Regions from separate parts of the Pantoea sp. CCBC3-3-1 genome, predicted to be linked through region 2. Evidence: predicted binding sites of a transcription regulator. Region 2 holds the regulator's gene; each other region holds the start of a gene.

Region 1 (5,816 bases), 430 kb from region 2:
TGGCATCACGGCGTGTTGAACACGGAAGAGAGCCTGCTGCTGATGGGTCTGCTGGAGCGGCTGGTGGATTTCGTGCGCATTGCCGGGGCTTATCAAAGCGTCAGTACCCTTGTCAGCGATGTGTCCGGCGATTCACGGCTGAATAAAAGCGCGCGCGCCAGCAGGCATATTGATAAAGGGCTGGTGCTGCTGTCTGCATTTACCGCCTTTCTGGCAACGTTTCTCTCCTGTCTGTTTTGGATCGGCAGCGGCTGGGTGGATGGGGCAACCGCGCCGATGATGGCGGCGATCACCAGCTCGTTTTTCGCCAGTATGGACAGCCCGATTACCCCAATGAAGCGCTTTATTAAAGGGGTGCTGATCGCGCTGGTGATTAGCATACTCTACGTGGTGGTGCTGATCCCTCAGGCTATCACCTTTGAAGCGCTGATCATTTGCCTCGCACCGGTACTGTTTGCGCTTGGGCTGGTGATTGCGCGACCTTCAACCAATCTGATTGGCCTGAGTGTCGCTATTCAAATCCCGGGTTTTATCGGCATGAGCCACCACTTTAAGCCCAGCTATACCTCGGTACCTAATGCGGCGATGTCTTCATTAATCGGGATCCTGTTTGCGGTCATCATTACTGCAATTATCCGCAACAAGCGTCCTGCCTGGACCGCGAAACGCGCATTGCGAAAAGGCCTGCGAGACCTGCTGAGGTTTATCAAAGAGGTGGAGCGCAACGCCGCATCGCTGCTGGCGCGACAGCATTTTGTTTCCAGCCAGCTGGATAAAGTGAATATTATCCTGCCGCGAAAAAAACTCGATCCCGATCCGGATTTAGACGCGGGCGGTAATCTGATTACTGAAGCCTGGCTTGGCGCGTACTGCTACGACTTCTATGCGCGTCACCGTGAAGTGCTGGACTATTACCATATCGACAGTGGAGCGATGTTTCACGAGCTGGGGCTGTATCTGAAACGGCGGATGAAATCGTTACAGGTCAGGCCGCATCAGGATTTGCTCGACGAGCTGGACCTGCTGTTATTCAGGCTGGAAGCGCTGGCGACGCTGGACAAAAGCGCCTTTATGCCAATGTTTTTCATCTTTAATATTCGTCTGCTGCTGTTTCCACAACAGCGCTGGGTAACGCAAGATCGGCTGAAAACATGATAAGCACGGCACCCGCGGGCGCCGTGCTGATAGCAAAATCCAGCAAATTATTTCAGCGAGATGCGTGCCACGCTGTCCAGACCTTTGGTGGAATTGTCCTTGTTGAAATCTTGCTTCAACGTGACATACAGCGTCTGACCGTCGTCTGAAACCAGCAGGCTGTTAGGATGACTGTCGAACGACCAGCTGTTTTTCACCGCATAGCTGGTGGCATCGAGCTGCAAGACTTTCTTCGATTCACGCTGGCTGATGTAAATTTCATTGCGTTTGGCATTGAATTTAATACCCAGCGCGTCGCCTTCAATGCGCTTAATGACCTTGCCGCTGCGTTCGTCAAATACCAGAGTAGTTTTCGCTTTGGAATCATCGGTCACGAACAGCCGTCCGGTAGCCGGATCGGACGCCAGGTTGAGGAACAGATAAGCTTTGCCATCGCCTGCGGTCAGGCGCTTCTCGATTTTATGCGTATGCGGATTGATGACGAGGATCTCGCCGCCGCCGTTTGCCGCATAAATCCGATCGGTTGTCGCAGACCAGATGATGCCCGTAACCCACTTCCCGGCATTGCGAATGCGCGTTTTCAGCTTCATAGTTTTGGCATCGACCACCCAAATCAATCCTGGATCGCCCACGCCGCCGATATAGAGCATTCCCTCATGCCAGAAAACTTCACGCGCGCCTAACGCATCGCCATCCGGGCCTTTCTCGCTGAACATCAGGCGCTGTAAAACCTTGCCGCTTTTAGCCTCTACCTTGGAGACGCCGCCATCCAGCGTATTGGTGGTGTAGAACACGCTGCCGTCAGGATCGGTCGCCATGGCAAAGTTTTTCAGATCGGTATGGGTTTCACCTTTATCAGCCAGTGAAGTCGGATCAAGACGGTAGATCACGCCGCCGTTAACGTCCTTAAACGATTGTGCACTGGCAACATACAGCGCATTAGCCGCGGGAACCGCCGCCATTTCATACAGGCCATTGCCGATAAGGCGCTGAGAAACCTGAGTCGCTGCGGGTTTTGACGCCGCCGTTGGCGCGGCGGTTTTGCCTGCTGGTGCCTGACAGGCGGTCAGGCTGAAAGCGGCAACAACCGCGAGCGCAACCACAGCTTTACGCTGACTGAGCAAAGATTTCATGTAAACCCCGATAATAAAAACTAACGCTGGCAAGGCGTTGCCAGCCTTTGCGTGATAAAAAGAATGAGAATCATACGCATTAACAAAATCTAAGTAAATGCAACATTCGGCGTTGGATGACTATTTTGTTGTTAGCTCGCTGCCCGTCACACGGCGGCGTAACGGTCAGAGAAGGCTGTAATAACAAATTGTTACATCTTAAGTGCATAACGCTGGCGACGTCTGTAAAGCAAATAATTATCATTCTGATTCTCATCAGTCGCCTGTTACCTGACCGATACCTAAGCGTGCGGGTGTGCGCGGGATGCTGGTGGCAGGACAATAACAAAAGAAGCGCCTTGGGCTGCGTATAACAAACAATCAAAGGGTTTTTATGTCTTTTAAAAGCAGGGAAGGCGACGCGGCGGGACGCACGTTGACCATTAAACAGACCTTCACCGTTTCGTTACTGACGCTGGCCATTCAAACCGTTATCCATCCCGCACACGCTGCGGCGATTGATACCACGACAGCAGCACAGCAAGATATGGTCGTGAGCGCCAGTGCGGATAACAGTGCTGAGCAGCAGGACTATGCGGTTCAAACCACCCGTGCAGGAACCAAAATGCTGCTCACGCCACGCGATGTCCCGCAGTCTCTCAGCGTGGTAACGAAACAGCGTATGCAGGATCAGAATTTACAATCGGTAGGCGAGGTGCTGGATAACACCACCGGCATAGCCACCGAGGTGATTGACAGCGAACGCTCTTCCTACTTTTCACGCGGTTTCCAGATAACGAACTTTACCTTCGATGATATCCCGACCTCGGTCAGCGATACGTGGAACTTTGGCGATGCAGGTTCGGATACCGCCATTTATGACCGTATTGAGGTGGTGCGCGGCGCAACCGGGCTGATGACCGGCGCAGGCAGCCCGGCGGCTTCCGTCAATATGGTGCGCAAGCAGGCGGACAGCAAAACGTTTACCGGCAATCTGGATGCCAGCTACGGCAGCTGGAACAAACAGCGCTACGTGGCGGATGTTTCCGGGCCGCTGAATGAAGAAGGCACCGTGCGTGGCCGCGTGGTTGCCGGTTATCAGGATCAGGACAGCAAGCTGGACCGTTATCACAAAGGCAAAAAATTTCTGTATGGCGTGGTGGATGCGGATATTACCGACAACACCACGGCCTCACTGGGCTACGACTATCAGGAAAGCAATACCGGCAACCCGACCTGGGGCGGGCTGCCCACCTGGTATAGCGACGGCACGCGCACCCATTTCAACCGCAACACCAGCGTTGCCGCCGACTGGACGCATTACAATCTGAATTCGCGTAAAGTTTTTGCCACTCTTTCCCATAATTTTGATAACGGCTGGAATTTCCGCCTCAACGGTACGCATGCGGAAGAAACGTTCAACGACAAACTGCTTTATATCGAAGGCTTCCCGGATGCCGAGACGGGCGAAGGCACCACCGGTTTTGGCAGCCGTGACCGGGGAACGCGCAAGCTCGATTCTGTTGATACTTACGCCAGCGGTCCGTTTGAACTCTTTGGGCGTCAGCATCAGCTGATGGCGGGCGTCAGTTACAGCCGTCAGCACAACCAAACCTACAGTGAAGATGGCGAGCTGGACAGCGAGCAGATGGGCAGCGTGAACAACAGCTGGAGCGGCGAAGTCGTTGAGCCACAGTGGGGCGACTGGTATCAGAACGCCGATGACGTAGTCCGGCAGAAATCTGCTTATACCGCAGCACGTCTCTCGCTGGCCGATTCGCTCTCTTTAATTGCAGGCGTACGCTATACCCAGTGGAGCACGACCGGCAGCAGCGGCGACATGCGGAAAAATAATCTGACCCCTTACGGCGGTCTGGTTTATGACCTTAACGACACCTTATCGGCTTACGCCAGCTACACCTCTATTTTCCAGCCGCAAACGAAGCGCGACAGCAGCGGCGGCTACCTCTCGCCGGTGACCGGAAAGAACTATGAAACCGGTTTGAAAGCCGACTGGTTCGATGGCCGTCTGACGTCAAATTTCGCCGTGTTCCGCATTGAACAAGAGAATGCTGCCCAGACGGATGGCAATAATTTTGTTAACAACAGCAGTGAACAGGCCTACGTGGCTACAAAAGGCGCGGTGAGCAAAGGAGCGGAATTTGAGTTAAACGGAGCCGTAACCGATAACCTGCAAATGACGTTTGGCGCGACTCGCTACGTGGCGAGAGATTCTTCAGGCCGCTTTAACAGCAATATGCCGCAAACCTCATTCAAGCTGTTTGGCCGTTACCGTCTGCCGGGGCTGCCAGATCTGACCATTGGCGGCGGTATGAACTGGCAAAACCGCACCTTCCAGGACGTCACCGGCCCTGATGGCGAGACGCAGCGCGTTTACCAGAGCAGCTATCCGCTGGCTAACCTGTTTGCCCGTTATCAGGTTACTAAACAGCTGGCGGTGCAGGCTAACGTCAACAACCTGTTCGATCGCACCTACTATTCCTGGCTGAGCGACTACGCGGTCTATGGCGAAGCGCGTAACTATTCTGTGAATCTTTCTTATTCGTTCTGAGCCAGCTCCCCGACCGGCGTCGGGGAGTCCTTTCAGCGGCTTAAATCTGTGCCAGACCACCATCGACGAAAAGCTCTGCTGCGTTGATAAAACTGGCGGCATCAGAGGCAAGAAACGCCACAACCGTGCCAACTTCCTTCGGTTCGCCCAGGCGACCAAGCGGAACCTGAGCCGTCAGCGCATCGAACAGACCCTGTCGGCTCTCTTCGGCGACCAGCCCTTCCAGACCCGGCGTACGAATCGGACCGGGACTGACCACATTGACGCGGATCCCACGATCTTTTAAATCCAGCGCCCAGCTGCGGGCAAAGTTGCGGACGGCAGCCTTGCTGGCACTGTAGACGCTAAAACCTGCGGTACCCTTAACGGAAACGGTCGAGCCGGTAAGAATTACCGAGGCGTTATCGACAAGCAATGGCAGCGCTTTCTGCACGGTAAAAACCAGGCCGCGCACATTGGTGGCAAAAATCGTGTCAAAATGCTCTTCGGTAATGGCACCCAGCGGCGACAGATCCCCGCCGCCCGCGTTGGCAACCAGAATGTCAAAGTGGCCGACGCTTTTGGCAATCTGCGCGTACATTGCGTCCAAATCACCGAGCTTAGAGACATCAGCACGAATGCCGGTTGCTGCGGAGCCAAGAAGGGCGACTGCCTTATCGAGTTCCTGCGGACGACGACCGGTGATAAAGACTTTTGCGCCCTGAGCAATCAGCTCTTTAGCCGCTGCCAGACCAATACCGGTGGTGCCGCCGGTAACCAGAGCAACTTTTCCACTTAATGGATTATTCATTTTCATTTCCTCGTCATTAAACGTTGATTTCAACCCCTGAAAGACATTGCCACGCTCTACAGGGCATGAAAGAACAGTAGTCCTGAAACCGATGCGGAAAAACGGTGTAAAATGAAAATGACTATTCACACAGGTGGATAATCGAATCTCTAACCCGGAGTGAGATATGGATCAGTTAATGGCGATA
Region 2 (5,816 bases):
GCGACAGCCAGGTAATGGTTAGGATTCATCAGGCCAGCAGGCGTGACGATACCGTGGCGGTCATAATCCGGATCGTTAGCAAAAGCGAGATCGAACTTATCACGCAGCGCCAGCAGGCCCGCCATCGCGCTCTCAGACGAGCAATCCATACGGATAACGCCATCTTTATCCAGATGCATAAAGCGGAAGGTCTGGTCGACAGAATCGTTAACGATAGTCAGATCCAGGTTGTAGAATTCTGCAATACGCTGCCAGTAAGCAATGCCGGAGCCGCCTAATGGATCGACGCCAATTTTCAGGCCGGCTTTCTGAATAGCAGGAATATCAATGATTTGCGCCAGGCCCTCAATATAAGGCTGGATCAGATCTTTCTCCTGCAAATGGCCGCTTTCCCAGGCTTTAGCCAGGGAGATACGCTTAACGTCTTTCAGGCCATCTTTGATCAGGGCGTTAGCACGATCTTCAACCACTTTAGTGACGTTAGTATCAGCCGGTCCGCCGTTCGGTGGATTGTACTTGATGCCGCCGTCTTCAGGTGGGTTGTGCGAAGGCGTGATGACGATACCGTCAGCCTGCGCGCCGCCTGCTTTATTATGCTCAAGGATGGCGTTGGAAATCGCAGGCGTTGGCGTATAGCCGTTGTCCTGCTGCACGATGACATCAACACCGTTGGCCGCCAGCACTTCCAGTACGGAAATGATTGCCGGTTCAGACAGCGCGTGCGTATCTTTCCCTACGTAGCAAGGGCCTGTAACGCCATTCTTTTTACGCTCTTCCGCGATTGCCTGAGCAATGGCCAGAATATGCGTCTCATTGAAACTATGACGTCCTGCACTGCCGCGATGGCCGGATGTGCCGAATTTCACCGCATGTTCTGCATTGCCTGGCTCAGGTTGCAGGACATAATACTGCGAAGTTAATTGTGCAACGTTAATCAAATCGCTCTGCTGGGCTGGTTGCCCGGCACGGGGGTGATTGGCCATTGGCGCTTCTCCCTGACGCTAAAGTTTATCAGTTAGAGGGTGCCGCAAACTTTGTCTGCCAGTTCCGTCGGGAACTGCATTGACGACATGATATGTTCAACCATGCTGCGTTTGCGACCTGTGTTGGTATTGGTGATCACCCAGTACGGCGTCCCAGGAATATGCTGTGGCTTGGTATGGGTGCCGTTTTGTACCAGGGTCTGTTGATTACCTGCAAAGTAAACGCGCGTGCGGCCCAGAAGTGATTCTGTCGCGGCGGCAAATCCCTTGGGATCCAGATTGTATAAAGTCGACAAAATCAGCATAAAGCGGTTAACCGCTTTTTTCTGTTCAGCATACTCATCCGACAGCAGCAGCTCGCGAACCGCGCGAACGCGATCCTGCGGACGTGCTTCCTCTTTTACAGGCGCTGCGACTTTCTCGCCAGTCGCGCTGGAAACAGCGACAGGCGCAGCCGGCGCGCTTTGGCCTGCGGAAAATTTAAGCATGCGGCGCAAAATGTCAGAGGCGCTTTCACCAATATGCTGAGTGTGGCTGGCGATATAACGGTAGAGCTCTTCGTCGACTTCAATAGTTTTCATCTTGATCCAGTACGATTATTGCTGATAAGAGCTGATTCGGGCGCACCTCAAGTGGGTAGCGATCGTTCAACTCTAACACGAGGATTATAAAGTTAAATCCTGCCGGGGTGTAGCGCCAGCCCTGTTTGCCAGCAAAAGTCAGAATATGCCGCAAAAAGAGGGTCATGATTCATCTGGTCAGTCCGGCAGAGAATCGTGATTCCATGATACCCTAACCCCTCGTTTCCACTGTAAGAACTTTGCCATGAAATTGAATGCTCGCTTGCAATCTGAACAATCTGCGGTTTCTGACTCGCCCGTCGTGCTGATTCACGGCCTTTTTGGCAATCTGGATAATCTGGGCGTTCTGGCCCGCAGCCTGAAAAACGATCGTCCGGTGATCCAGCTGGACGTCCGCAACCATGGACTTTCTCCCCGTTCTGAAAAAATGGACTATCTGGAAATGGCTCAGGACGTGCTGGAAACGCTGGATGACGCGGGCGTAGAGCAGTTTGCGGTTATTGGGCATTCGATGGGCGGAAAAATTGCAATGGCGCTGGCTTCCCTCGCACCAGAACGCGTTGAACAGCTGGTGGTAATTGATATTGCGCCGGTCGCCTACCCTACCCGTCACCATGATGAGATTTTTGCGGCGCTAAATGCGGTAAGCGAAGCCGGCGTCACCTCGCGTAGCGAAGCGGCTGCCCTGATGCGCCAGACAATCAATGAAGAAGGGGTGATTCAATTCCTGTTGAAGTCCTTTCATGAAGGCCGCTGGCGATTTAATGTCCCTGCGCTGTGGCAATGCTATGATCGAATTATCGGCTGGCAACCGCTGCCTGCCTGGCAACGCCCGGCGCTGTTTATTCGCGGTGAACTCTCCGCTTATCTGGCGGAGGAATATCGTGAAGCACTGCTGAAACAGTTCCCTGCGGCACGCGCACATGTGATTGCCGGCGCGGGTCACTGGGTGCATGCAGAAAAACCTGATGCTGTTTTACGCGCTATCAGCCGTTTTTTTGCTCAGCAGAAACAAAAAGGTTGTTAAAAAGCTAAATCATTGTCGTCACGACTTTCACTGGGGTATGATGGCGCGCTAAAATTTTGTCGCTGCCTCAACGACAGTGACATCATGGCTCAATCCATCAGAACTCCAGCCTTTCAGTATCACGATTCTATGGCAAAAGAAAACACGGACCGCACCACGATCGATCTGTTCGCAGATGAGCGTCGCCCGGGACGACCGAAAACCAATCCGCTGACGCGTGATGAGCAGTTGCGTATCAACAAACGCAATCAGCTTAAGCGTGATAAAGTGCGCGGGCTGAAGCGCGTGGAACTGAAAATGAACAGTGACGCGGTTGATGCTCTGAACCAGCTTGCCGAGCAGCGTAATATGAGCCGCAGCGAGCTGATTGAAGAAATGGTGATGGCCCAGCTGGCCCATCCTGAGCGCTAATACGCTCATACAGCGGCAAAGCACAAAGCGACAAATGCGGACGGATTACTGATTTATCCCCCTGAATCTGTCTGCTATCATTGCCGTTAACACAAGCAGGCTAGCCGCCTCCATTATAAGTTTTAAGAGGTTATTAACATCATGGCAATCGTAGGCATTTTCTTTGGCAGCGATACGGGCAATACGGAAAACATTGCAAAAATGATCCAGAAGCAGCTCGGTAAAGAGGTTGCGGAAGTTCATGATATCGCTAAAAGCAGCAAAGAAGACCTTGAAGCCTTTGATATTTTACTGCTGGGCATCCCAACCTGGTATTACGGCGAAGCCCAGTGTGACTGGGACGATTTCTTCCCTACGCTGGAAGAGATCGACTTCAACGGTAAGCTGGTTGCGCTGTTTGGTTGTGGCGATCAGGAAGACTACGCAGAATACTTCTGCGATGCGATGGGCACTATCCGCGATATCATCGAGCCTAACGGCGCGGTCATCGTCGGTCACTGGCCAACCGAAGGATATCATTTTGAAGCCTCTAAAGGGCTGGCGGATGACAATCACTTCCTCGGCCTCGCCATCGATGAAGATCGTCAGCCGGAGTTGACCAACGAACGTACCGAAAAGTGGGTCAAACAGATTTATGAAGAACTCCAGCTGAAAGAGATTCTTGAGGCATAAGGAAAGGGCCTGATGTGCGAGCTATCTCACATCGGGTCACTGTTTTTTCCTATAGAAGTAATAGGTACATATTTGTAACTTTCATCTGCAAAACTGTAGAATAACGCCATCGGTCACCCAGCTCATCAATATGCCTTACGCCCTGGCGGCGGCAGCGATGAGGCAGCGCGAAATGTTAACTCAGCGAAAATGGGTACTTGCTTTCCCGGACGTAACGACTTTTCATCCTTACTTCCCTCAACGGTTGCGCAATCCCGCTGTGGTTTCTATTTCGAAGCATCAGTTCTATAATGAGACGCTCAGCTTTTGCGTCGACCGATGCTCAGGGCTTTTCAGCCACTTAGTGACTAGCAAAGTAACAGGACAATATCCGCATGACTGACAATAACACCGCATTAAAGAAGGCCGGCCTGAAAGTCACGCTTCCCCGACTGAAAATTCTGGAAGTGCTTCAGGAACCAGAGAGCCATCACGTCAGTGCGGAAGATTTATATAAACGCCTGATCGATATGGGCGAAGAAATTGGTCTGGCGACGGTTTACCGCGTTCTGAACCAGTTTGACGACGCGGGTATCGTGACCCGTCATAATTTTGAAGGCGGTAAATCTGTTTTCGAACTGACGCAGCAGCATCATCACGATCATCTTATCTGCCTGGACTGCGGTAAAGTGATCGAGTTCAGCGATGAATCAATCGAAACCCGTCAGCGTGATATCGCCGAACGTCACGGCATCAAGCTCAGCAACCATAGCCTCTATTTGTATGGTCACTGCGCAACCGGCGACTGCCGCGAAGACGAATCACTGCACGATAAGTAAGCTGTGCAAGTAAAGAACCGGTGAAATTCACCGGTTTTTTTTCGTCTGCTGTTCAGATTTTGTAAATCAGTTTGTCAGCGTTTCACTCCGGCTAAAGCGCTTGCCGTCGCTGCTGACCGCTCTCACCATCGCCTTCCCCTTCACCTCAGGTTGCGCGGCCTGGTCATAGCGCTGCCAGCTTTTTCCCTCGTCAAGCGAGTAGTCGATAGCAATCCCTGGCAATGCGATGTTGGCTTCCAGCTTGCCAGCAACGATGCGTGCGCCCGGCACCGGCAGACGGTAGTGAATACCTGATTTATCCAGTTTTGCCAGCTCACGCTGCCCCAACAGATTAGCAAATCGCTGCCAGTCTTTTCGCTGCGCCTGGTGGTCAACATGCGCTGTTTCCCCACCGATATATTCTCTGCCCGGCTGATAATCCTGCTCCCATGCAGCCCGATGCCAGGCCCGCTCGGCAACCGAAACAACGCGAGGAAAGATCATATATTCCATCTGATCGTCGGTCCGCACGGTTTCGCTCCACAGCTGGGCGGATAAGCCATAAGCGCCCGGCCAGGCTTTATCCGATTTCGCGGAAAAAGGTTTGCCGTCGCGGTCTACGGAGGTTTCTGCGTTTTGTGGCAGGTTATTCGGCGCAAAGCTGAACATTTTACGCTCATCGCTAAAGCGCGTTCCCCAGTAGTAACCGCGCTCCAGCGGATTCACCTCATACGGAAAATCCATATAGACATAGTCCGGGTTAGAGACAATGACCTGATAACCTTTGTTCGCCCAGTCATTGGCTGAATCAAAGCCGCCCCAGTACAGCGTATCCCAGAAGTTAACCGCAACGTGCTCCGTGGCAAAGGCCTGAGAACTTTCGGCATCCTTCAGGCCATCCTGCCACGCCTGCATTCTGCCAATGCCGTGCTGTTTCACCTGCTGACTGACCTGTCGCGCAAAGTAGCTGGGCAAATGTTCCATGTCCTCGACTTTGCCATCTTTGATCATGGCCTGACAGACCTGTGATTTCGCCCACGGCTTATCCTCTTTACTCATGTCGAGCAGGCCGGTTCCCGCAACAGGTTTATTTATATCGGAATAGCCGGTGCCGAAACGAATATTTTTGGCCTCGTCACCGCCAAAGTGCCAGGTGTTGATCGGCTGCCCGGCTTCACGATGCATCGCCTGGATTTCACTGATGACTTTATCGGTGAAGCGCAGGGACGAAGCCAGGCAAGGATTAAGATAGCTGGTACGATCGTAGAGCTGTACTGAAGTCGTATTCGAATTATCGGTCGGATCGACCAGACGATACTGGGAGGCTTCAGCGGTTTTCCCTTGT
Region 3 (5,816 bases), 350 kb from region 2:
GGTTCATTATAGGTATTGGCACCCGCGCCCCACAGGTATGCACCTGTTGTCGCGTTTCCGGTGCTTTGGGCGTTGCCTTCACGGAAGTGACGTTTATCGAACAGGTTATCAATACCGGCCGTGACATCCATATATTTCGTCACGGCATAGGTGCCGCTTACGCCAACCAGCGCATAAGGCTTAACCTGCCGGGTTTCGCTGCCGGAGGTGGCTTCTCCTTTGTAGTTATATTTTTTCGGCTTCTGGCGGCCGTACCAGGTTAGCGTTCCCTGCAAGGAGAGATCGTTCGTGGCCTGCCAGTCCAGCGTCGAGTTGATGGTGTATTTCGGGATGATCGACAGGTAATCGCCGGTGGTTTTGTTTTGGTTTTCGATAATATAAGTGAAGTTGTTTTTCATCGAAACGGACCCGGCGATCGGGAAGTTAAGCGTCCCTTCCAACCCCTCAACCACCGCTTTAGGTACGTTTTCCCACTTATAAACATCCGAGGTGCCGTTGGTGTATTCCGCCGAATAACCCGCTTCGATTTTGTCGTGGTAGTCGTTGCGATACCAGGTCAGACCGGCCTGCACCTCTTCGTGGTGATACTCAATGCCAATCTCTTTATTGACGCTGGTCTCCGCCTTCAGATCGCTATTTCCCTGTAGGTAGCAGTAGCCGGCGCTGTCATAGCAGCCCTGGCCTTTACTGAATAACAGATAGTTAGGATTGGTCTGGTACAGGTTCGGCGCTTTCCAGGCACGGGCAATACCCAGCTTCAAAGTGAAATCGCTGCCCAATTCCTGCGATAAATTCAGCGCCGGACTCCAGTTGCTTCCGGTGATGCTCTGATGATTAAAACGGATACCCGGCGTCAGCAGCGTTGAATCCGTCAGTTCAATATTGTCTTCGGTGTAGAGGCCATAGATATCGGCCGAGCTGTAGATATTACGCCCCGAGTCAGCAATTCCCTCTACCGAGCCTCCGGCCGTGGTAGATTCAGTATTCGACGAGGGATCTCGCATCGCCTGATGATTCATCTCCGCGCCCAGCGTTAGCGTCTGGTTAACCCACAGGTCGAAGGGAATATTCACATCTGAATGTAGGTTAGTGTCATACAGCGTGATGGTGGAGAAACCTTCGTCAGAGGGGCTGAAGATCCCGGCGATCCCACCCGATAATCCCTCATTGAGCCGGGTATTACGCGTCTTTTCAAACTGAACGTAGTTGCTGGTGGTCACGCCGTTATCCCACGCCCCGGTATATTTCAGGCTGAGCGACTGACGATAAAGCACGTTTGTTTCTTTGCCGTAATATTTCTTCACCAGCGCATTGCTGTTGGTGTTCTGCGTATCACCCGCATAGAGATTGCCCTGACGGCTAAAGCCGGTATCCAGCTCCAGCGCCTGCTGCGGCATAAATTCCCAGCGCAGGGCGGAATGGATATCTTTATTAATAAAGCCTTCGCGACCTGACGGATAAGATCCGGCATAGGATCCGATACGCGGCGTGGTGTGGCTTTCATTTATATCCTGGGCATCTGCCTGCGTTTTATTCCAGTTGCCATACAGGCGCAGGGTAAGATTATCCGCCAGCGCGCCGCTTAAGCTGGCGTTATAACGTTTGGTGGTGCCCTCAGATTTATGCTCCGGCATATTGAGGTAGGTATTAAAGTTACCGTGCCAGGCATCTGTTGTCGGTTTGGTAATAATATTTACCACGCCGCCCATTGCGCCATTGCCGTAGAGCGCTGCGGCCGGGCCACGGATAACCTCAATGTGGTCGATCATTTCCGGCGGCACCCAGTTGGTGTCGCCGCGAGTATCACGCTCGTCGCTCCAGCCAAACCGCACCGAATTACGGCTGCCGACCGGCATACCATCAACCAGAATGAGGGTATTTTCCGGGCCCATGCCACGAATATCAATTTGTCGGTTATTACCGCGCTGACCGCTGTTGGAGTTGCCGGTAAGATTTACGCCAGGCATGGTGCGAATAATCTCAGCGACGTCACGTTGAATGGGATGCTTTTTAATGGCCTGACTGTCGATAATGGAGACGCCGGGCGCCTGTAATGTCTGTTCCCTGGCCGTGACGACCAGCGTATTTTCGCTGCTGCTTTTATTATTAGTAACAGCCAGTTCGTTACTATTTTCTTTATTACTGGTCTGCTGTTTAATCCCTGTATTTTCATTGGCCATTGCCAGAGAAAATCCCTGACTGCATGCAATAAGCGAAGCCAGTAAAGAATATTTATACGCAATTTTCATAATGGTATTAAACACCTGCCTGTGTGCTATAAATGAAAACACAAACTATAATGAGAATGATTATTAATTACAATCAACTCTTTTCCGGCAGGATGAGATAAGGCTAATGCATTTCGTTTATTCAGCATAAAAAAACTGCTCCTGACTCAGTTGATTACCAACTTTTCGGGAGCAGTTCAGGAAGTGGGGCGCAGGTAATGCGCTGGCTTACACCTTACGGCTAATAAAGCTGCTGGATGTCGCCTGACCGTTTGGGCCATAGAACTTCTGCGTATGGTGTGGTTTCAGCACTTCAATCGCCTGTTCGGTAAAGCTGATCTGGTGATTGAGCAGCAAACCGTTATGAAGATTCATATCGCGCAATCTTACGGTTTGCTCCTGAATCGCAGCCCAGCGGCGGGCCAGATCGGGCTGATTGCTGTAAGGCGCATGAACACCCACTTCTTTATCGGCATCCCGACGCAGCTGCTCAATAAAATTGAGCGTGCCGAGCAGAGAGCTTTTATCTTCGGTAATGCGTTGAAGTAAGCTGCTGTTGATCTGGCCACCTGACAGCTGCTGCTGCTCTGCCATCATCACTTCAGCCAGTGTGGTCAGTACTTCCAACATTTTATCAAGGGCGCCTGGCAGCTTATTCATTGACTTATTTACCTTCTATAGAGTCTTTAGCTTGCTGAATCAGAGCATCGGCGATTTTGCCGGTATCCATTTTCAGTTCGCCGTTTTTGATGGCGGTTTTTAACTGTTCAACGCGGGCAGTGTTGATATCCTGCGCGCTGTTTTTAGTTAACTGAGACTGTGCACCACTCAGTACTACCTGAGTACCGGCGGATTCAGTCGTTTTCGTCTCGACCGGACGTGCTTTAGGCGTGATAACCTCGTTAGTCTCACGCTGCTGTACCGTACTGGCCGGTTTCATCGGTTGAGTTCTGTCGATGCTCATATCTGACTCCTGTATGCTCAGGCGATCTGTTGCCTGATAATAAGATAAGTGTATTGCGTCTGTTATTTACACTATCGGCAGAGATGAGGTCATCTTTAGGGCTTTATAAGCGCTTTATAACGATATAAGAATATTCCCATCCCCGCCTACTTTGCCGCTGACAATCTGCCCGGAGTTTAATCTTACCCGGACCAGCTGTGCGGCGGTGGCATTATTCATCGCCCGACCCTCACTGGTCACGTTAAATCCGTCGCCGCTGGCGGTAACGTTCACGTTATCGCCCGCTTTAACCTTCCACGGCTGGCGGACCATCATCTTTGTTAGCGGCTGGCCGGGAGGGATATCCCGCAGCGTCACCGCGTCAACGACGTCGGTCATCGAGGTCACGGCCATTGCGGGCAGCGTGTCCAGTCGACCATGGGCTGTTTTCACATCATCTGCGGTAATGGCAGTACCGCGAGCGACCATGCGCGCAGCAACCAGATAATCACCTGTAACCTGAATCTGTACCTGAATATAGCGACGGTTCCGATCGCAATTTGCGGCCACGCTTAAGTTGCCCCACATCCGGCTATTGCCCGGTAAGGAGAATTGCGGCGCTTCACACGTGGGCCACTGCGCCTGCGGCGTTTTCACCACCACGGTCAGGGTATCGGCACCCGTGCCGTTTTCCCCATAGCGAGCTTTAAAAAAATCAGTGAGCTGAGCGGTTAAATCGGCCGCGCTGACTGACATCGTCACCAGGCTCAGCCCCATCAGAAAGAAGTTCACACCACGCATTGCTTTATCCCCCGTACAACATGGCAGCAATTCTACGCACGGGGCTGCAATGTCAAGGCGCAAATTAACGACGATTTTTAGCGCTATTCAAACGATCGGAATAATCCGAGAAGGTTATTCTCTCCTCACTGAATTTTCATATTGCGGAGGAAGCATGCTCGACAAACTGGATGCAGCACTGCGGTTTAACACAGAAGCGTTAAATCTGCGTGCCCAGCGGCAGGAAATCCTGGCATCGAATATCGCCAATGCGGATACCCCAGGTTATCAGGCGCGCGATATCGATTTCGCCAGCCAGATGAACAAGGTAATGGAGCAGGGGCGGTCGCAGGGTGCGGGCATGTCGATGGCGGTGACGTCATCTCGCCATATCGCGGGACAATCACAGGAACCTGCGTCGATGGATTTGATGTACAGAGTGCCTGACCAGCCCTCGCTGGACGGCAACACGGTTGATATGGACCGGGAACGTACCGAGTTCGCGGACAACAGCCTGAAATACCAGACCGATTTGACGGTTATCACCGGACAAATCAAAAGCATGATGTCCGTGCTACAGGGGCAATAAGTTATGTCTTTACTGAATATTTTTAATATCTCCGGCTCGGCCATGGCTGCCCAGTCACAGCGTCTGAACGTTGCCGCCAGTAACCTGGCTAACGCCGACAGCGTGACCGGACCAGACGGCCAGCCTTATGTCGCGAAGCAGGTGGTTTTCCAGACCGATGCCGCACCGGGTGCAGCAACCGGCGGCGTAAAGGTCGCGCAGGTTATTGATGACCCAACGCCGGCAAAACTGGTGTACGAACCGGGTAATCCGATGGCGGACGCAAAAGGTTACGTGAAGATGCCAAACGTGGATGTCGTCGGCGAGACCGTTAACACCATGTCGGCATCACGCAGTTATCAGGCCAACGTTGAAGTCCTGAATACCGTTAAACAAATGATGATGAAAACCCTGACACTGGGTCAATAAGGAAAAGGCTGATGGGCATTACAGTTGGCGTTAATGAGAAGTTAGACAACTCCTCGATTACTACTTCGTCGTCGACTACCGATACGTCGGCAGCAGACTTACAGAGTAACTTCCTGACCCTGCTGGTCACGCAGTTAAAAAACCAGGATCCGACGAATCCAATGGATAACAGCCAGCTGACAACTCAGCTGGCGCAGATCAATACCCTGAGCGGCATTGAAAAACTGAATACCACGCTGGGATCGATTTCCGGCCAGATCAGCAGCGGGCAGTCGCTACAGGCCTCCACGCTGATCGGTCACGGTGTGATGGTTGACGGTACGCAGGTACTGGTCGGCAGCGGTCAGACCACGCCGTTCGGTGTAAGTCTGGAGCAGGCTTCAACCGCCTCTACGGCAACGATTACCGACGCCTCAGGCAAAGTGGTACAGACCATTAATCTGGGCGCACTGAGCGCTGGCGTGCACACCTTCTCATGGGATGGCACGGCGGCAGACGGTACAACCGCTGCAGATGGTAAATATTCCGTGGCAATCAGCGCCAGCAACGCCAGCGGTCAGCTGGTCGCGCAGCCGCTGAACTATGCACTGGTTAATGGGGTGACTAACGACACTAGCGGTGCCGTTCTAGACCTCGGCACGATGGGTACGACCACCGTCGCGAATGTTCGTCAGATTATTTAATTAACCCCTTTTCAGGAGTCTACACATGGCATTTTCACAGGCAGTCAGTGGCTTAAACGCCGCGTCCAGCAACCTTGACGTTATCGGCAACAACATCGCCAACTCGGCAACGGTTGGCTTTAAATCCGCGACCGTTTCTTTCGCCGACATGTTCGCTGATTCTAAAGTCGGTCTGGGCGTTAAAG
Region 4 (5,816 bases), 1.0 Mb from region 2:
CTGTTGCAGGGGCTGATTATCGCGCTGGAAGGTGAAGGCTATGTCTGTGACGGTGTCACTAGCGTTCGCGAGGCGGAAGCGCATCTGGCGAGCGGGCTGTACAGCCTGCTGGTGCTGGATCTGGGATTGCCCGATGAGGATGGCCTGCATCTGCTGTTGCGGCAGCGACGACAGAAAATAAAGCTGCCGGTACTGATCCTGACCGCAAGGGATACCGTACAGGAACGTATTGCGGGCCTCGACGCGGGTGCTGACGACTATTTAATTAAGCCTTTTGCCCTGGACGAGCTGCTGGCACGTATTCGCGCGCTGATCCGCCGACACGTGAATCAGGGTGACAGCCGCATTGAGGCTGGCAATCTGTCGCTGGATATGGCGCACCGTCAGATTCATTTTTCCGGTGAGCTGCTGGACTTAACGCCAAAAGAGTATGCCATTCTCTCCAGGCTGATGCTGAAAGCAAGTAAGCCGGTACACCGCGAAGTGCTTTACAATGATATCTATAACTGGGAAACGGAGCCGTCAACGAACACCCTTGAAGTGCATATCCATAACCTTCGCGAGAAGATTGGCAAATCGTCAATTCGCACGCTACGGGGGTTTGGTTATGCGCTGATAACGGCGGAAACGTGCGGAAAACCTGAATGAAACACCTGTCCGAGCTAAAACGGAGTAGCAGCACGATACGCTTTCGTCTGCTGTTGGTCATTGGCCTGATCCTGCTTTTTTGTCAGGTTATCAGCGTCGCCTGGCTGTGGCATGAAAGCAAAGAACAAATTCAGCTGCTGGTGGATGCGGAAGTTCACAAGCACGATCAGCACAAGCATGTTGAGAAAGAGATCCATGAAGCGGTAGCGAGTCTGGCCTTGCCCAGCCTGATTATGATCGCCATGACGCTGCTGATTTGCTATCAGGCGGTGAAATGGATCACCCGCCCCTTATATGAGCTTCAGCATCATCTTGAGAATCGCCGGGACGACGATCTCGACCCGATCAATCTTCGCCGGTCGGTTAATGAAGTGGATGCCGTTACCCTGGCGATTAATCAGCTGGTCTCTCGTTTAACCACCAGTATAGAACGTGAAAGAATGTTCACCGCTGACGTGGCGCACGAGCTACGCACGCCGCTGGCAGGGCTTCGCCTGCATCTGGAACTGATTGAGAAAAAAAATAATATTAACGTCAAACCGCTGCTGCAACGGCTGGATCAGATGACCAACAGCGTTTCGCAGCTGTTGCAGCTGGCGCGGGTGGGTCAGTCGTTCACTTCCGGTAATTATCAGAACGTCTCGCTGGTGGAGGATGTGGCGATCCCAATGGAGCATGAACTGCACACCATGCTGGCACAGCGTCAGCAGACCCTGAAAATGGACTTTACCACAGCGGTGAGCGTTCGCGGCGACGCCACGTTGTTACGGGTTCTGTTACGTAATCTGGTTGAGAACGCCCATCGCTATAGCCCGGAAGGAACGGTTATCACGCTTCGGATTGATCATCAGCCTGCGCCAGCAATGGTGGTGGAAGATCAGGGACCGGGCATTGATGAGAGTAAAAGCGGCGAACTGACCAAAGCTTTTGTCCGTATGGACAGCCGTTACGGCGGGATTGGGCTGGGACTGAGTATTGTCACCCGCATTGCCCAACTGCATCAGGCTCACTTTTTCCTTGAAAATCGTCGCGAGCAGCATGGCTGTTCCGCCAGGATAACCTTTACCTCTGGCGGCTGAGAAGCGGGGCGCTAAAAGGTGGTGAACCAGATTTTCAGAAAAGAGACGATCACCAGGGCGCAAAACAGCGCGGTGGCATATTCACTGGCCGGACGGATGCGTGCAGATTTCATCGGAAACTCCTCTATGTCGTCTGAGGAGTTTCTCAGGTTTATATTAAGGAAACATTAAGAGGATTCTTTTGTGACGGAACCCGGCGTGGCAGCCGACACGTTCAGCGAAGAGCGGGTGGCTCCGCCCATATTTAGTTACAACATACATATCTATTTCTTTTAAACACCACTCACTCAACCTTCATACCTTTAGACGAGCTTAACAGGGGACTAACAAAATCCTGAAAAGTTCATTAATAATCTTTTACATGCTAAATAAAAAAAATTATAGTTCTCATTCGCATTTATGGACTGGCGTCTCTGTGGGTGCCCGCGGGGCGGAAAGCAGAAAAACCTCTTCAGGTACAGGGGGATCGCCGCCTTTAGTCCGGCGAGTTGTTAAGCGTGGCTGAGCGCCATTCGACAGGCGTTTAAATAAAACACAATAAAAATTCTTTTGAGGAAATAAGATGTTTTTTGACTTAAACCGTATCAGGGAAAGTAGCTGTTGTAGCCTCAAAACCGGCACGCCTTATTCCGTCGTCGCTGCGCTGGTCGCTGTCGCTATTCAAATGCCGCACGCCTCAGCGGCAGAAGTGACAAAAGAACAGCAGACCCTGACGGTAGACGCCACGGCCAATAGTGCCAGCGACACTGCCGCTACCGATTACAGCGTGCCGGTCACTAACGCCGGCACCAAAATGTCTCTGACGGCGCGTGATATTCCTCAATCGGTCAGTATTATCAGCAAGCAGCGCATGCAGGATCAGCAGCTTCAGTCTCTGGGGCAGGTACTGAATAACACCACCGCGATTCAGGAAAGCGTTTCTGGTGCGGATATGGACCGCAAAACGTATTACTCGCGCGGTTTTTTAATCGACAACTATATGGTCGATGGCATTCCAACCGTCTTTGAAGGGCGCTGGAACCTGGGCGATTCCCAGACCGATACGGCGCTATATGAGCGTGTTGAGGTGGTGCGCGGCGCAACCGGCCTGATGACCGGCGCGGGGAATCCTTCCGCCGCGGTTAATATGGTGCGCAAGCATGCCGACAGCAAAGAATTCACCGGCGACGTTTCCGCGACTTACGGTAGCTGGAACAAACAGCGCTATGTCGCTGATTTGTCTGCGCCGCTGAGTGAGTCGGGCAACGTTCGCGGTCGCCTGGTTGCCGGTTATCAGGATAACGACAGCTTCGTGGAGCGCTACAGCGCCGAGAAGAAATTTATTTATGGCGTGGTCGATGCCGACCTGACGGATTCTACTTTACTTTCAGTGGGCTACGAATATCAGGAAGTGAATGCCGACAGTCCAACCTGGGGCGGGGCGCCGCGCTGGTATACCGACGGCAGCCTGACCCATTACCGTCGCGGATTTAATACCGCGCCTGACTGGGCCTATAACGACAAAGAGAGTAAAAAAGCGTTCGTGACGCTGAAGCAGAGCTTTGATAACGGCTGGCAGCTAACCCTGAACGGCACCCATAACGAAACCTATCTCGACAGCCGACAGCTCTATATCAACGGTTTCTTCGATAAAAACACCGGCGCCGGCGTTTCCTCTTATGCTGATTACCCGGTCGTTGGCGGCACGGGCTACAACACCGGCAAACGTAAAATAAATTCTGTCGATACGTTTGCCAGCGGCCCTTATCAACTGTTTGGTCGTCAGCATGAACTGATGGCGGGCGTGAGCTACAGCAAGCAGGAAAATACCTACTACAGCGCCTTTGATAATATCTCTTCCGAATCGCTGGGCGACTTCAACAGCTACAACAGCCAGTATCCAGAAACTGACTGGGGCGAACGATCGCTGTCGCAGGATGACACCACGCGCCAGAAATCCGCCTACGTCGCTACCCGTATTTCACTGGCCGATCCGCTGCACCTGATCCTCGGCGCGCGCTATACGCGCTGGAGCACCAACACGCTGACTGAAAACGTCGAAAAAAATAACATTACGCCCTACGCTGGCCTGATCTATGACATCGACGAAAACTGGTCCGCCTACGGCAGTTATACCTCTGTGTTCCAGCCGCAATCCTATCGTGATATCAACGGCAGCTACCTGGCACCGGTGGTGGGCAAAAACTACGAAGCGGGCCTGAAATCAGACTGGTTTAACAGCCGCCTGACCACCTCACTGACCGTTTTCCGCTCAGAACTGGATAACGTGGCGCAAAGCACCAACCAAACTATCGCAGGCTCTAACGATACCGCTTACGTCGGTAAATCAGGTACCGTAAGCCGTGGCGTTGAGTTTGAAGTGAATGGCGCGATAACCGATAACTGGCAGATGACCGTCGGCGGCACGCGCTATATTGCAGAAGAGCGCGATGGCACAGCGGTGAACCCAACCTTACCGCGTACCCAGCTGAAAATGTTTACCAGCTATCGTCTGCCAATGTTGCAGGCACTGACCGTTGGCGGCGGCGTTAACTGGCAGACGCACGTCTGGGATGATGTTGATGCACCGGAAGGCAACGGCACCTGGCATGCAGAGCAGGGCAGCTATGCACTGGTGAACCTGTTTGGCCGTTACCAGCTGACCAAACAGCTCACATTGCAGGCCAACCTGAACAACCTGTTTGATAAAGAATACGACACCAACGTCGGTAACTATATCGTCTACGGCGAACCGCGTAACTTCTCACTGACCGCCAGCTATCACTTCTGATTAGTGATGCACTGAAAAGCAGCGATAAAAAAAGCCGATAACATTTGTTATCGGCTTTTTGTTTAACGCAGAAAAGATTACAGCAAAGGCTGAGCCGTTTTCTCTACCAGCGCCAGCAGCACCTTAATGTCTTCCAGCGTCACCGTTGGGTTCAGCAGGGTCAATTTCAGGCAGGTCACGCCACCATGCTCGGTTACGCCAACGTTGGCACGGCCTGAATCCAGCAGGGCGTCGCCGATCTGTTGGTTCAGCAGCGCGATAGCGGCATCGCTGATGTTTGCCAGCTGAGCAGGACGGAAACGGAACAGGACGCTTGCCAGCTGCGGCTGCATAACCAGCTCAAGCGAGGCCTGCGTGGTCACATACTCTGCAACCTGCTGTGCCAGCGTCACGCCGTGATCGATGATTTCGGCATACTGGGTCTGACCTAAAGCTTCCAGTCCCATCCACAGTTTTAACGCATCAAAACGGCGAGTGGTCTGCAAAGACTTAGACACCAGGTTCGGCACGCCATGTGCTTCATCGAATTCGGAGTTGAGATAAGCCGCCTGATAGCGCATCAGCTCGTAATGACGCGCATCTTTTAACAGGAATGCGCCGCAGCTGATGGTCTGGAAGTACTGCTTATGGAAGTCCAGAGTAACGGAATCTACCAGTTCAATACCGTCCAGATAATCACGATATTTTTCAGACAGCAGCAACGCGCCGCCCCAGGCCGCATCAACGTGTACCCAAATCTGATGCTCTGCCGCCAGTTCAGCAATGGCACGCAGCGGATCGATAGCGCCCGCGTCGGTGGTGCCCGCCGTCGCAACAATCGCCAGAATCTGCTCGCCGTTGGCTTTCGCCTGCTCAACTTTCTCTTTCAGATCGGTCAGATCCATACGAGCAAAGCGATCGGTCTTCACCAGCGTAACGGACTGATAGCCCAGGCCCATCAACGCCATATTCTTCTGCACGGAGAAGTGGGCGTTTTCAGAACAAAGCACTTTGATCTTACGCAGATCGCCTGGGATGCCATCCTGCTGTACGGAGTGACCGCGTGCAGCAAAGAACGCATCGCGCGCCAGCATCAGGCCCATCAGATTGCTCTGGGTGCCGCCGCTGGTAAACACGCCCGCATCGCCAGGCTGATAACCCACCTGTGTACGCAACCATTCAATCAGCTTGACCTCAATAATGGTCGCTGACGGGCTTTGATCCCATGAGTCCATGCTCTGGTTAGTGGCGTTAATCAGCACTTCAGCAGCCTGGCTAACCACCAGGCTCGGGCAATGCAGATGCGCAACACACTGTGGATGGTGCACTGACAGACTGTC

Evidence for each region. Region 2 encodes Fur, which represses iron uptake genes when iron is present. Its sites were predicted from a motif close to ATAATAATGAGAACNACTATCAA; they were not measured.
Region 1: fhuE (ferric-rhodotorulic acid/ferric-coprogen receptor FhuE) is a predicted target of Fur. The motif match lies at 2,522-2,544, and genes of this name have one in related genera.
Region 3: EHV07_RS08335 (TonB-dependent siderophore receptor) is a predicted target of Fur. The motif match lies at 2,294-2,316, and genes of this name have one in related genera.
Region 4: fhuE (ferric-rhodotorulic acid/ferric-coprogen receptor FhuE) is a predicted target of Fur. The motif match lies at 2,102-2,124, and genes of this name have one in related genera.

The regions. Positions count from the first base shown of each region.
Region 1 covers NZ_CP034363.1:1,836,546-1,842,361, forward strand. Annotated here, with positions in the region: gene EHV07_RS08770 (FUSC family protein) at 1-1,155, shown strand, start outside; gene EHV07_RS08775 (YncE family protein) at 1,203-2,288, opposite strand; gene fhuE (ferric-rhodotorulic acid/ferric-coprogen receptor FhuE) at 2,662-4,839, shown strand; gene EHV07_RS08785 (SDR family NAD(P)-dependent oxidoreductase) at 4,880-5,629, opposite strand; gene EHV07_RS08790 (LysR family transcriptional regulator) at 5,796-5,816, shown strand, end outside.
Region 2 covers NZ_CP034363.1:1,402,768-1,408,583, reverse strand. Annotated here, with positions in the region: gene pgm (phosphoglucomutase (alpha-D-glucose-1,6-bisphosphate-dependent)) at 1-983, opposite strand, end outside; gene seqA (replication initiation negative regulator SeqA) at 1,016-1,564, opposite strand; gene ybfF (esterase) at 1,809-2,591, shown strand; gene ybfE (LexA regulated protein) at 2,721-3,002, shown strand; gene fldA (flavodoxin FldA) at 3,144-3,674, shown strand; gene fur (ferric iron uptake transcriptional regulator) at 4,049-4,492, shown strand; gene EHV07_RS06670 (beta-N-acetylhexosaminidase) at 4,559-5,816, opposite strand, start outside.
Region 3 covers NZ_CP034363.1:1,751,398-1,757,213, forward strand. Annotated here, with positions in the region: gene EHV07_RS08335 (TonB-dependent siderophore receptor) at 1-2,249, opposite strand, end outside; gene flgN (flagellar export chaperone FlgN) at 2,457-2,888, opposite strand; gene flgM (flagellar biosynthesis anti-sigma factor FlgM) at 2,893-3,192, opposite strand; gene flgA (flagellar basal body P-ring formation chaperone FlgA) at 3,307-3,972, opposite strand; gene flgB (flagellar basal body rod protein FlgB) at 4,127-4,540, shown strand; gene flgC (flagellar basal body rod protein FlgC) at 4,544-4,948, shown strand; gene flgD (flagellar hook assembly protein FlgD) at 4,960-5,631, shown strand; gene flgE (flagellar hook protein FlgE) at 5,657-5,816, shown strand, end outside.
Region 4 covers NZ_CP034363.1:2,410,432-2,416,247, reverse strand. Annotated here, with positions in the region: gene pmrA (two-component system response regulator PmrA) at 1-648, shown strand, start outside; gene pmrB (two-component system sensor histidine kinase PmrB) at 645-1,727, shown strand; gene fhuE (ferric-rhodotorulic acid/ferric-coprogen receptor FhuE) at 2,290-4,497, shown strand; gene EHV07_RS11265 (aspartate aminotransferase family protein) at 4,575-5,816, opposite strand, start outside.